2 linked regions of the Silvibacterium dinghuense genome follow. The protein of the gene in region 2 interacts with the protein of the main gene of each other region in a pairwise test. Links are inferred from orthologs where the notes say so. Each region holds a gene or a part of one and is shown on either strand. Other genes may lie near its edges.

What was found. Proteins that work in one complex are often made in the same cells at the same time.
Region 1: the proteins of secA (region 2) and secG interact in binary tests that used the Escherichia coli proteins (3 or more experiments, as listed by UniProt). The link is inferred for Silvibacterium dinghuense from one-to-one orthologs.

Annotation. Positions count from the first base shown.
Region 1 is NZ_SDMK01000002.1:885,760-889,983, reverse strand. Bases 385-3,315 are described here. They hold secG (preprotein translocase subunit SecG), read left to right. Parts: upstream 385-1,662; coding sequence 1,663-1,968; downstream 1,969-3,315. Other genes in these bases: ESZ00_RS12905 (YdeI/OmpD-associated family protein), read left to right, coding at 3,182-3,315; ESZ00_RS12910 (carbonic anhydrase), read left to right, coding at 2,091-2,819; ESZ00_RS12925 (HAD family hydrolase), read left to right, coding at 724-1,440; ESZ00_RS12930 (hypothetical protein), read right to left, coding at 385-431. Also shown: more of ESZ00_RS12930, read right to left, coding at 1-384; more of ESZ00_RS12905, read left to right, coding at 3,316-3,865; ESZ00_RS12900 (CoA transferase subunit A), read right to left, coding at 3,879-4,224. UniProt on the Escherichia coli protein: Subunit of the protein translocation channel SecYEG. Overexpression of some hybrid proteins has been thought to jam the protein secretion apparatus resulting in cell death; while this may be true it also results in FtsH-mediated degradation of SecY.
Region 2 is NZ_SDMK01000001.1:144,013-148,482, reverse strand. Bases 107-3,608 are described here. They hold secA (preprotein translocase subunit SecA), read left to right. Parts: upstream 107-411; coding sequence 412-3,408; downstream 3,409-3,608. Other genes in these bases: ESZ00_RS00585 (class IV adenylate cyclase), read right to left, coding at 3,488-3,608. Outside these bases: more of ESZ00_RS00585, read right to left, coding at 3,609-4,072; ESZ00_RS00580 (L-threonylcarbamoyladenylate synthase), read left to right, coding at 4,159-4,470. UniProt on the Escherichia coli protein: Required for protein export, interacts with the SecYEG preprotein conducting channel.

The DNA of each region.
Region 1 (4,224 bases), on a different replicon or contig from region 2:
AACTCGGCGATCAACGCGCCGTCCTGTTCCTCTGTCGTTTTTACCGCGAAGCCATACATCCGGCGGTCATAGGATTCGCCTACGAGCTGGGTCCAGTCGCCCTTGGGGATCTCATGCTTTGGGTCGTCCGGCACGATATCGGCAAGGTGATGGCGGCGGTAACGGTCGCGGAGACGGAGCACCATCTTCTGATCGGCGGATTCAGGAATCTGTTCGGGATCATCGACGGCGTAGAGGTAGGGAATCAGCGGTACGGCGAGCCAATCGTATCCGCCTACGGCGTGATACCGGCTGAGGACGACACCGGTCTCGCCCGGCTGGCAACGGCGAAGCCGGGTGGGCGTTTCGGCGCAGACGTCGCTGAGGTAGATCGCGGCGTGGCCGGTGGGATTAAAGAACCCGAACTCGCCGTAGGGTTCTTCGAGAAGCAAGGCAACATCTCCCGCTCTCGCCATGGAGGGGAGCAGGGCGACGGTGAAAAGAAATACAGCAAAGAGTTGTAGTTTTCGTATCATCAGCCTCGTTAAAACGTAAGACACTCGTTATGAGCAGCCTGGTAATACAGGAACGAAAACACTCCGGTCACTGCCGGATGTTCATACAAACCCGTATCGTCCGGAAAAGATGGCCTCATCCGGTGATTTTTTAGATGCAACATGGTTTGGCGGGAGGGAGAAGCCTTTGCTTCAGGGCGTTCGCAGCCGTTTGATAAGCTCGAAGCACATGTCGACAGACTTCCGGAAATACGCATCGGGGCAGACGCTGCTGGTGGACGCCGACGACACCCTCTGGGAAAACAATATCTATTTTGAGCGCTCGATTGCCGCATTTATCTCTTATGTGGATCACCATGAGTACTCCCGCGAAGAGGTTCGGGAGAAGCTCAACGAAGTGGAGCGCGAGAATACACGCCTGCACGGGTATGGGCTGACCAGTTTCCGGCAATCGCTGGTGACCTGTTTCGAGCGGCTCTCCGGCGAGTCCATCACCCCGGAAAAGCATGAGCGGATTGTGAGCTTCGTACAGTCGATTGCAGATCAGGAGATTGAGCTGCTACCGGGTGTCGCCGAGACGATTCCGGAGCTGGCCAGCCGCCACCGGCTGATTCTGATGACCAAAGGCGCAGAGGCCGAGCAGGCAGACAAACTGACACGCTCCGGGCTGGCGAGCTACTTTACCGGCGTCGAGATTCCGAAGGAAAAGAATGCGGCCGCCTACCATGCCGTGGTGGCGAAGTATGAGCTCGCGCCGCACTCGACCTGGATGATCGGAAACAGCCCGAAGTCGGACATCAATCCGGCGCTTTCCGCGGGACTGCATGCGATCTACATCCACCACCCTGGTACCTGGGTGCTGGAACAGGATGCGCTGACAAAGCCGGGCGCAGAGCAGAAGTTGTTGGATTTAAGGAATTTTGCGGAATTGCTCAAGCATTTCTGAACGGGTCACAAATCCACAGAATCTTTGCTATACTCTTCTCAGGACAGAAGTTCACCGGAATGCGGAAGTGGTGAAATTGGCAGACACACCATCTTGAGGGGGTGGCGCCGAGAGGCGTGGGGGTTCAAGTCCCCCCTTCCGCACCAAAGACATCTGACCGTCTAATTTGCACGAACTGCGGCAACGGGCGAGACCGGAACGCAGGCTCAGAAAAGCGATTCGATGACCTTCCTGTATTACCTTTTCATTGTGGTCCATGTGATTGTGTGCCTGTTCCTGATTGCAGTCATTCTGCTGCAGCAGGGCAAGAGCGCTGATCTGGCCGGTGCTTTCGGTGGACAGGGTTCGCAGACAGCCTTCGGTCCCCGCTCGGCGGCCAACCTGCTGACGCGCACCACGACCTGGGCCGCGGTCATCTTCATGGTTACCTCGATCGGTCTCACCATCCTGATGCAGAAGCATGCAGGGTCGGGCCACTCGGTGCTCGAGGGCACGCCGACGACGCAGAGTGCTCCGGCGAAGAAGTAACGGCATAGAGATTTCGTAGCAAAAGGCAGACCTCCGGGTCTGCCTTTTGCTTTTTGCGGCGATCTTTCGAGCCATTCCGGGCTATGATGTGGCGCATTTACCTCGAAGCACGGAGATCTCCTATGGAATGCAATGATGGCGTTGCGCAAGGACGGAATGAGGCTTTCCGAACCTCCCGGCGCAGTTTTCTGGGCACCGGGCTGGCGGGTGGCGTGGCATCGCTGATTGCGGGCCTGGCCGCGGAAGAGGCATTTGCACCCCGAGCTTCTGCACAGACACCGCTGACCCCTGACGAAGCACTGAAAGAGCTGATGGACGGCAATGCGCGGTTTGTCGAAGGGCGGCTGACGAGCTTCGAGCACGACCTGCAGATATTGAAGAGCCACACCGTGGACAAGCAGGAGCCTTTCGCCGCTCTGCTCTCCTGTGCGGACTCACGCGTTCCGGTGGAGCTGATCTTCGATCAGAGCATCGGGCATCTGTTTGTGACCCGTGTGGCGGGGAATATGGCGACGCCGGAGATCATCGGCAGCCTGGAGTACGGCGCGGCCGTGTTGGGGACAAAGGTGATCCTGGTTCTGGGACATGCGAGTTGCGGTGCCGTGAAGGCGACGATGCAGGGCAAAGCGGTGCCGGGACAGATCAGCTCGCTGTTTCCGCATATTCAGCCGGCAGTGGACAAGGCGGGACATGACCTCGAGATGGCGATTGCGGAGAATGCGAGGATTCAGGCCACGCTGCTGCGCGAAGCATCGCCAGTGCTGGCTGAAATGGTTCGTGAAGACCATCTGAAGATCGTGGCAGGCACCTATGACCTCGGCACGGGCCGGGTGACGCTGCTGGAGGGATAGGCGGCTCGCGTATCAGGCTTGCGTCTTGACCTGTTTTCCGGCCTGGACTAGCCTGCTCGTACACGGGAAAGGAGGATGATCCAGCCTATGAAAATTTCTGACAGTAGCAGTTGCATGACCCAACGTGAGGTGACTGAGGCTTAGAGCCGCCTTCGGCTCCTGAAGGGACCGCCGCCTGCGGGCAGCGGCCCAAGTCCTGGCGAACAGCAACCATCTCGCCGAGGCCCACCCTGTTAGCGCAGAAGGGATAGCGAGGGCGCCTCAGGTCAATCTCCACAGTTCACCGGTGATCAAGGCCCGCTTTGCCGAATCTGGCAGCGGGCCTTTCACATTTTGGCGGTCGCTAGGCTAAAGTGACGACCATGACAAAGGCCGCAAAGAAGCGTTTCAAGGCCACGCTGGTGGCAGAAAAATCGGGACTCGGCTGGACGGTCGCCTATCTGCCTGCGGGGTTCACCGACGACTGGGATGCCGGTGCGACGCCGAAGGTCCGTGGTGAGATCAATGGCTTCGCGTTCCGGACCTCGCTGTTCTCAAATGGCAAGGGCGCGCTCTATCTGTTGGTAAACAAGCGGATGCAGAAAGAGGCAAAGGTTGTGGCCGGGGCTCTGGCCGAGTTCACGCTGGAGCTCGACGAAGACGAGCGGACGGTGGTGGTTCCCGCGGAGATGAAGCGCGTGCTTCAGGGCGAGGCAGCGCTGCGGCGCTGGTGGGAGAAGCTGCCGTACAGCTTTCACAAGTATGTTGCAGATCAGGTAGCCGCTCCGAAGAGCGAAGCGGCGCGCAGGAGGCGTGCGGAGGACTTTGGGGAGATTCTGCTGAACATGATGGAGGGCGAGCGCGAGACGCCCCCGATTCTCGAAGCAGCATTTGTACGGACTCCGCTGGCGCGCGCGGGCTGGGAAAAGATGACCCCGGCACAGCGGCGCGGACACCTGTGGGGCATCTTCTACTACAAGTCGCCGGAGAGCCGGCAGAAACGCGCGCAGAAGGCCATTGACGAGGCCGTGCGGATCGCAAAGAAGGGTACAGGAGGCGAGGTGTAGGGGATAGGCGCTCTTATCCTTTGTTCTGCCGTACGGTTCTGCGCTCGATGTGCTTCGTGTAAACCGGGCCTTGCAGGATGCGCTGCACGTAGATGCCGGGGGTGTGGATGAGGTCTGGGTTGAGCTCGCCGGGTTCGACGAGCTCTTCCACTTCGGCGATGGTGATTTTTGCTGCCGTGGCCATCATCGGATTGAAATTGCGCGCGGTTTTGCGATAGACGAGGTTGCCGTGGCGGTCGCCTTTCCAGGCTTTGACGAGGGCGAAGTCGGCACGCAGCCAGCGTTCCAGCAGGTATGGTTTGCCGTCGAAGTCACGTGTCTCCTTGCCTTCGGCGACGAGAGTGCCGACCCCCGCCGGG
Region 2 (4,470 bases):
TCGTGAACCAGAAAATGGCAAGACAGATCAGCAGGGATAATTCAGTATTCTGAGTGGCTGAAACATAGAACACCCAGCCATGATTGTTCATGGGATATGTCAATCCAGCATATGGATTAGGTATTCGTGGTTGTGTATCCATAAGCTGCGACCATCGATAAGAATGAAAGCACCACGTACTTGCCGCCATACCGGCCAACATGGACGCTATGATAGACCGGGTGTTGCGAGTGTGCCCTAACCCCATCCCATGAGTTTGCATCATTCATAAACATTCGCTCAGGCCAAGCCCGGGGAAATTTATCAAATCGCCGCCAGCAGGAGCTGCAAGCCAAAGGTGGCTGCTTGGATGGTCAGTTCTCGCTCTTCACGCAGCCGAGCGTTTACACTATACGCTGAGGAAATTTCGCTTTGATCGGTAGTGCACTTACCAAAGTATTCGGCACCAGCAATGAGCGCGAGGTGAAGCGCCTGCTGCCGCGCGTTCAGGCCATCAACGCCTTCGAGCCGGCGGTGCAGCAGCTCTCCGACGACCAGCTGCGCGCCAAGACCGATGAGTTCCGGGCCCGCATCGCTGCCGCCGTCGAAGGCATCGCCGATGCCGACGAGCGGCTGGCCGCAGAGAAGCAGGTACTCGACGAGATTCTTCCCGAGGCCTTTGCCGTTGTTCGCGAAGCCGGTCGCCGCGTGTTGCAGATGCGCCACTTCGACGTCCAGCTGATTGGCGGCATGGTGCTGCACGCCGGCAAGATCGCCGAAATGCGTACCGGTGAAGGCAAGACGCTGGTTGCGACGCTGCCCTGCTACCTGAATGCGCTCGCCGGTCACGGCGTGCACGTCGTCACCGTAAACGACTACCTGGCCAAGCGCGACGCCGAATGGATGGGCAAGCTCTACGGCTTCCTTGGGCTTTCGGTCGGTGTCATCGTTCACGATCTCGACGACCAGGCTCGCCGCCAGGCCTACGCTTCGGACATCACCTACGGCACCAACAACGAGTTCGGCTTCGATTACTTGCGCGACAACATGAAGTTCGAGCTGACCGACTGCGTGCAGCGTGGACATTATTTCTCGATCGTCGATGAGGTCGATTCGATCCTGATCGACGAAGCCCGTACGCCGCTCATCATCTCCGGCCCCACTGACCAGACGACGGACAAGTATGTCCGGGTCAATCGCATCATCTCGTCGCTCGAAGAGGGCGAGGAGATCGAAAAGGGCGAGGAAAAGATCCTCACCGGCGATTTCGTCGTCGACGAAAAGCACAAGACCATCGCCGTCACCGACGAGGGTTGGGAAAAGATCGAAAAGCTGCTCGGCATCGGCAACATCGCCGACGTCGAGAACTGGGAGCTGAAGCATCACGTCGAAGTCGCGATCAAGGCGCACAAGCTCTATCGCAAGGATGTCCAGTACGTGGTTAAGGACGGGGAGGTCATCATTGTCGATGAGTTCACCGGCCGTCTGATGCCGGGCCGCCGCTGGTCCGATGGCCTGCACCAGGCTGTCGAGGCCAAGGAAGGCGTGAACATCCGCCGCGAGGACCAGACCCTCGCGACCATTACCTTCCAGAACTACTTCCGCCTCTACAAGAAGCTCTCCGGCATGACCGGTACGGCCGAGACGGAGGCCACCGAGTTCGACAAGATTTACAAGCTCGAGATCGTCGTCGTTCCGACCAACCGGAAGATGAGCCGCATCGAGCACCCCGACGTCGTCTACCGCACCGCGAAGGAGAAGTACTTCGCCGTGGCTGACGAGATCGCTGTGCTCCACGAAAAAGGCCAGCCTGTTCTGGTCGGCACCACGTCCATTGAGAAGTCCGAGATCCTTTCACAGATCCTCCAGCGCAAGGGTGTTCGCCATGTGGTGCTCAACGCTAAGTATCACGAGCGCGAGGCGGAGATCGTCGCCCAGGCTGGCCGCCTCGGTATGGTCACCATTGCGACGAACATGGCGGGCCGCGGTACGGACATTCTCCTCGGCGGCAATGCGGAGTTCGTTGCCAAGCAGGATCTGGTACGCAAGGGTGCGGCACGCGCCATCAGCGTGGCCGAGGGCTCGATTCATCCCACGGCTGCGCCGGGCATGACTCGTTTCTACTATCAGGGGCAGGAGTTCGAGACCACTGAGCAGAACTGGAATGCCGCCAACGAGGCCTTCACCGCTGCAACGGTGAAGGAGCGCGAAGCGGTGCTCGAGGCCGGTGGCCTCTGCATCATCGGCACCGAGCGTCACGAGTCCCGCCGTATCGACAACCAGCTCCGCGGCCGCGCCGGCCGTCAGGGCGATCCCGGTGCTTCGCGCTTCTATCTCTCGCTCGAAGATGACCTCATGCGCATCTTCGCCAAGGAGTGGGTCTCGACCCTGCTCCAGCGCATGGGCATGGAAGAGGGCGTGCCCATTGAGTCGCGCATGATTTCCAAGCGTATCGAGAAGGCGCAGGAGCAGGTCGAAGGCAACAACTTCGAAGCTCGTAAGCACCTGCTCGAGTACGACGACGTCATGAACAAGCAGCGCGAGGCCGTTTACGGACTGCGCCACCAGCTGCTCGAAGGCCTCGACCAGAAAGAGCTCATCGTCGAGGATTATGTCGCCAACATCCTCAGTGATCTGCTTGATGAGCACACGCCGGAAAAGGTCCATCCCGACCAGTGGAAGTATGACGAGCTCAAGACCAAGCTCATGGAGCAGTTCGGATTCCCGCTTGAGACGGAGATTCCTGGCTACGGGGAGATGACCCGCCACGAGCTTGGCGAGAGCATCTTCGAGAAGCTCAAGGAGCGCTACGAGGCCAAGGAGGAGTTCATCTCCGAGAAGGCGATGCGTTTCCACGAACGCATGATCATGCTCAGCGTCCTTGACGGCCTGTGGAAGGATCACCTCCTGAACATGGATCACCTCAAGGAGGGTATCGGCCTGCGCGGCTACGGCCAGCAGGACCCGCTCGTGGCCTATAAGAAGGAATCCTTTGACATGTTCGAGGGGATGATGACGCGCTTCCAGGAAGATACGGTGCGTTATCTCTTCCTCATGCAGATCGTCGGGCCGGACGGCCAGCCGGTTGCCATTCCCACGCAGCCGCGCCGCGTCGCCGCCGCAGCTCCGCAGGTGATTCCGGCCGAGGTATCCGCGCCGGCACCGGAAGCCGCCGGAAACGGTCACCGTCCTCCACCGACGCTCCCCGGGCGTTCTGCGTCGGATGCGCCGACCACGACGATCGATTCGATCGAGCGCGAGTTCCAGCGCCGCAAGGAGCGCGATCTTGAACACGCGCGGATGGCCGGCGGTGGCAACAGCTCCAGCGAGCCCGTACAGCGCCGCAGTGACAAGATCGGCCGCAACGATCCCTGTCCCTGCGGTTCGGGCAAGAAGTACAAGAAGTGCCACGGCGCAGGTGAGGCATAAAGCGCACTTCCTACGTGGAGCGCTAGAACGAAACGGCTGGGCACGATGCCCAGCCGTTCTGTTTTGCTCGGAGACCTGGCTAAGCCAGTGCTTCGCTGCCCACGGCTGCAAAGGTCAGATGGGCGGCGGTGCTGCCGGTTTCTCTGCGCCAGTCGTCAAAGAGCCGGCCGTAGCTCTTTGTCAGCAGTACGGATGGCTCAAGTCCCAGCTCCTGCGCGCGCCGGTCGATCCACTCTTCCGGGCCCTCCAGCTCGGCGAAGACACCGATCGGCGTCTCGTCGATAACGCAATGTCCGGTTGCATCGGCGTATTCCGTGCGCCACTTCTCGTAGGCGAAGGCCGGCTCATAGCCAAGCCGCTCGAAGACCGAACCCAGTGCCTCGCCGTCGGCGATCTCCGTCTCCGTTTCCACGCGACGCTTGTGCCGGGCTTCGGGATCGTCATTCTCCGGCACGCACTTGTGCGTTAGCACCCAGCGCTCGCCGTAGAGACGGATGCGCAGGATGGAATGCTGGCTGCGCAGCCGGCGGTCCGGCGTGTCGTACAGCATGTTGCGTTCAAAAGTACGGGGCGTGATGCAGGAGAAGCCGAGGCCGGAAAGCCGTTCCTGGAGTGCGGCTACGTCCTCGACGCGGAACTTCACTTCAATTTCGACCGCGCTCATAGAAAAAGTATAGGCCTCGGCGTTCTCTCCTGGACGTGCAAGTCAGCATAAGCAGGCGATAATAAGCAGATACCTGTCGTATTCGCATGCATACAGAACGCCTCATCGTCGAAGCCGCGGCTCCCGATTCGCCTGATTCCCGGAGCGCCATTACCGCTGCGGCTGCCATCCTGCGCGGCGGCGGTACCGTAGCTTTTCCGACGGAGACGGTCTATGGACTGGGCGCGAATGCCCGGAGCGCCCAGGCGGTGGCGAAGATCTTTGCTGCCAAGCAGCGCCCGTCGTGGGATCCGCTCATCGTGCATATCGCCGATCGCGATAGGCTTCCGTCGGTCGTGGCCTCGGTTCCGGACAGTGCGAAGCGCCTGATCGACGCATACTGGCCCGGTCCTCTCACG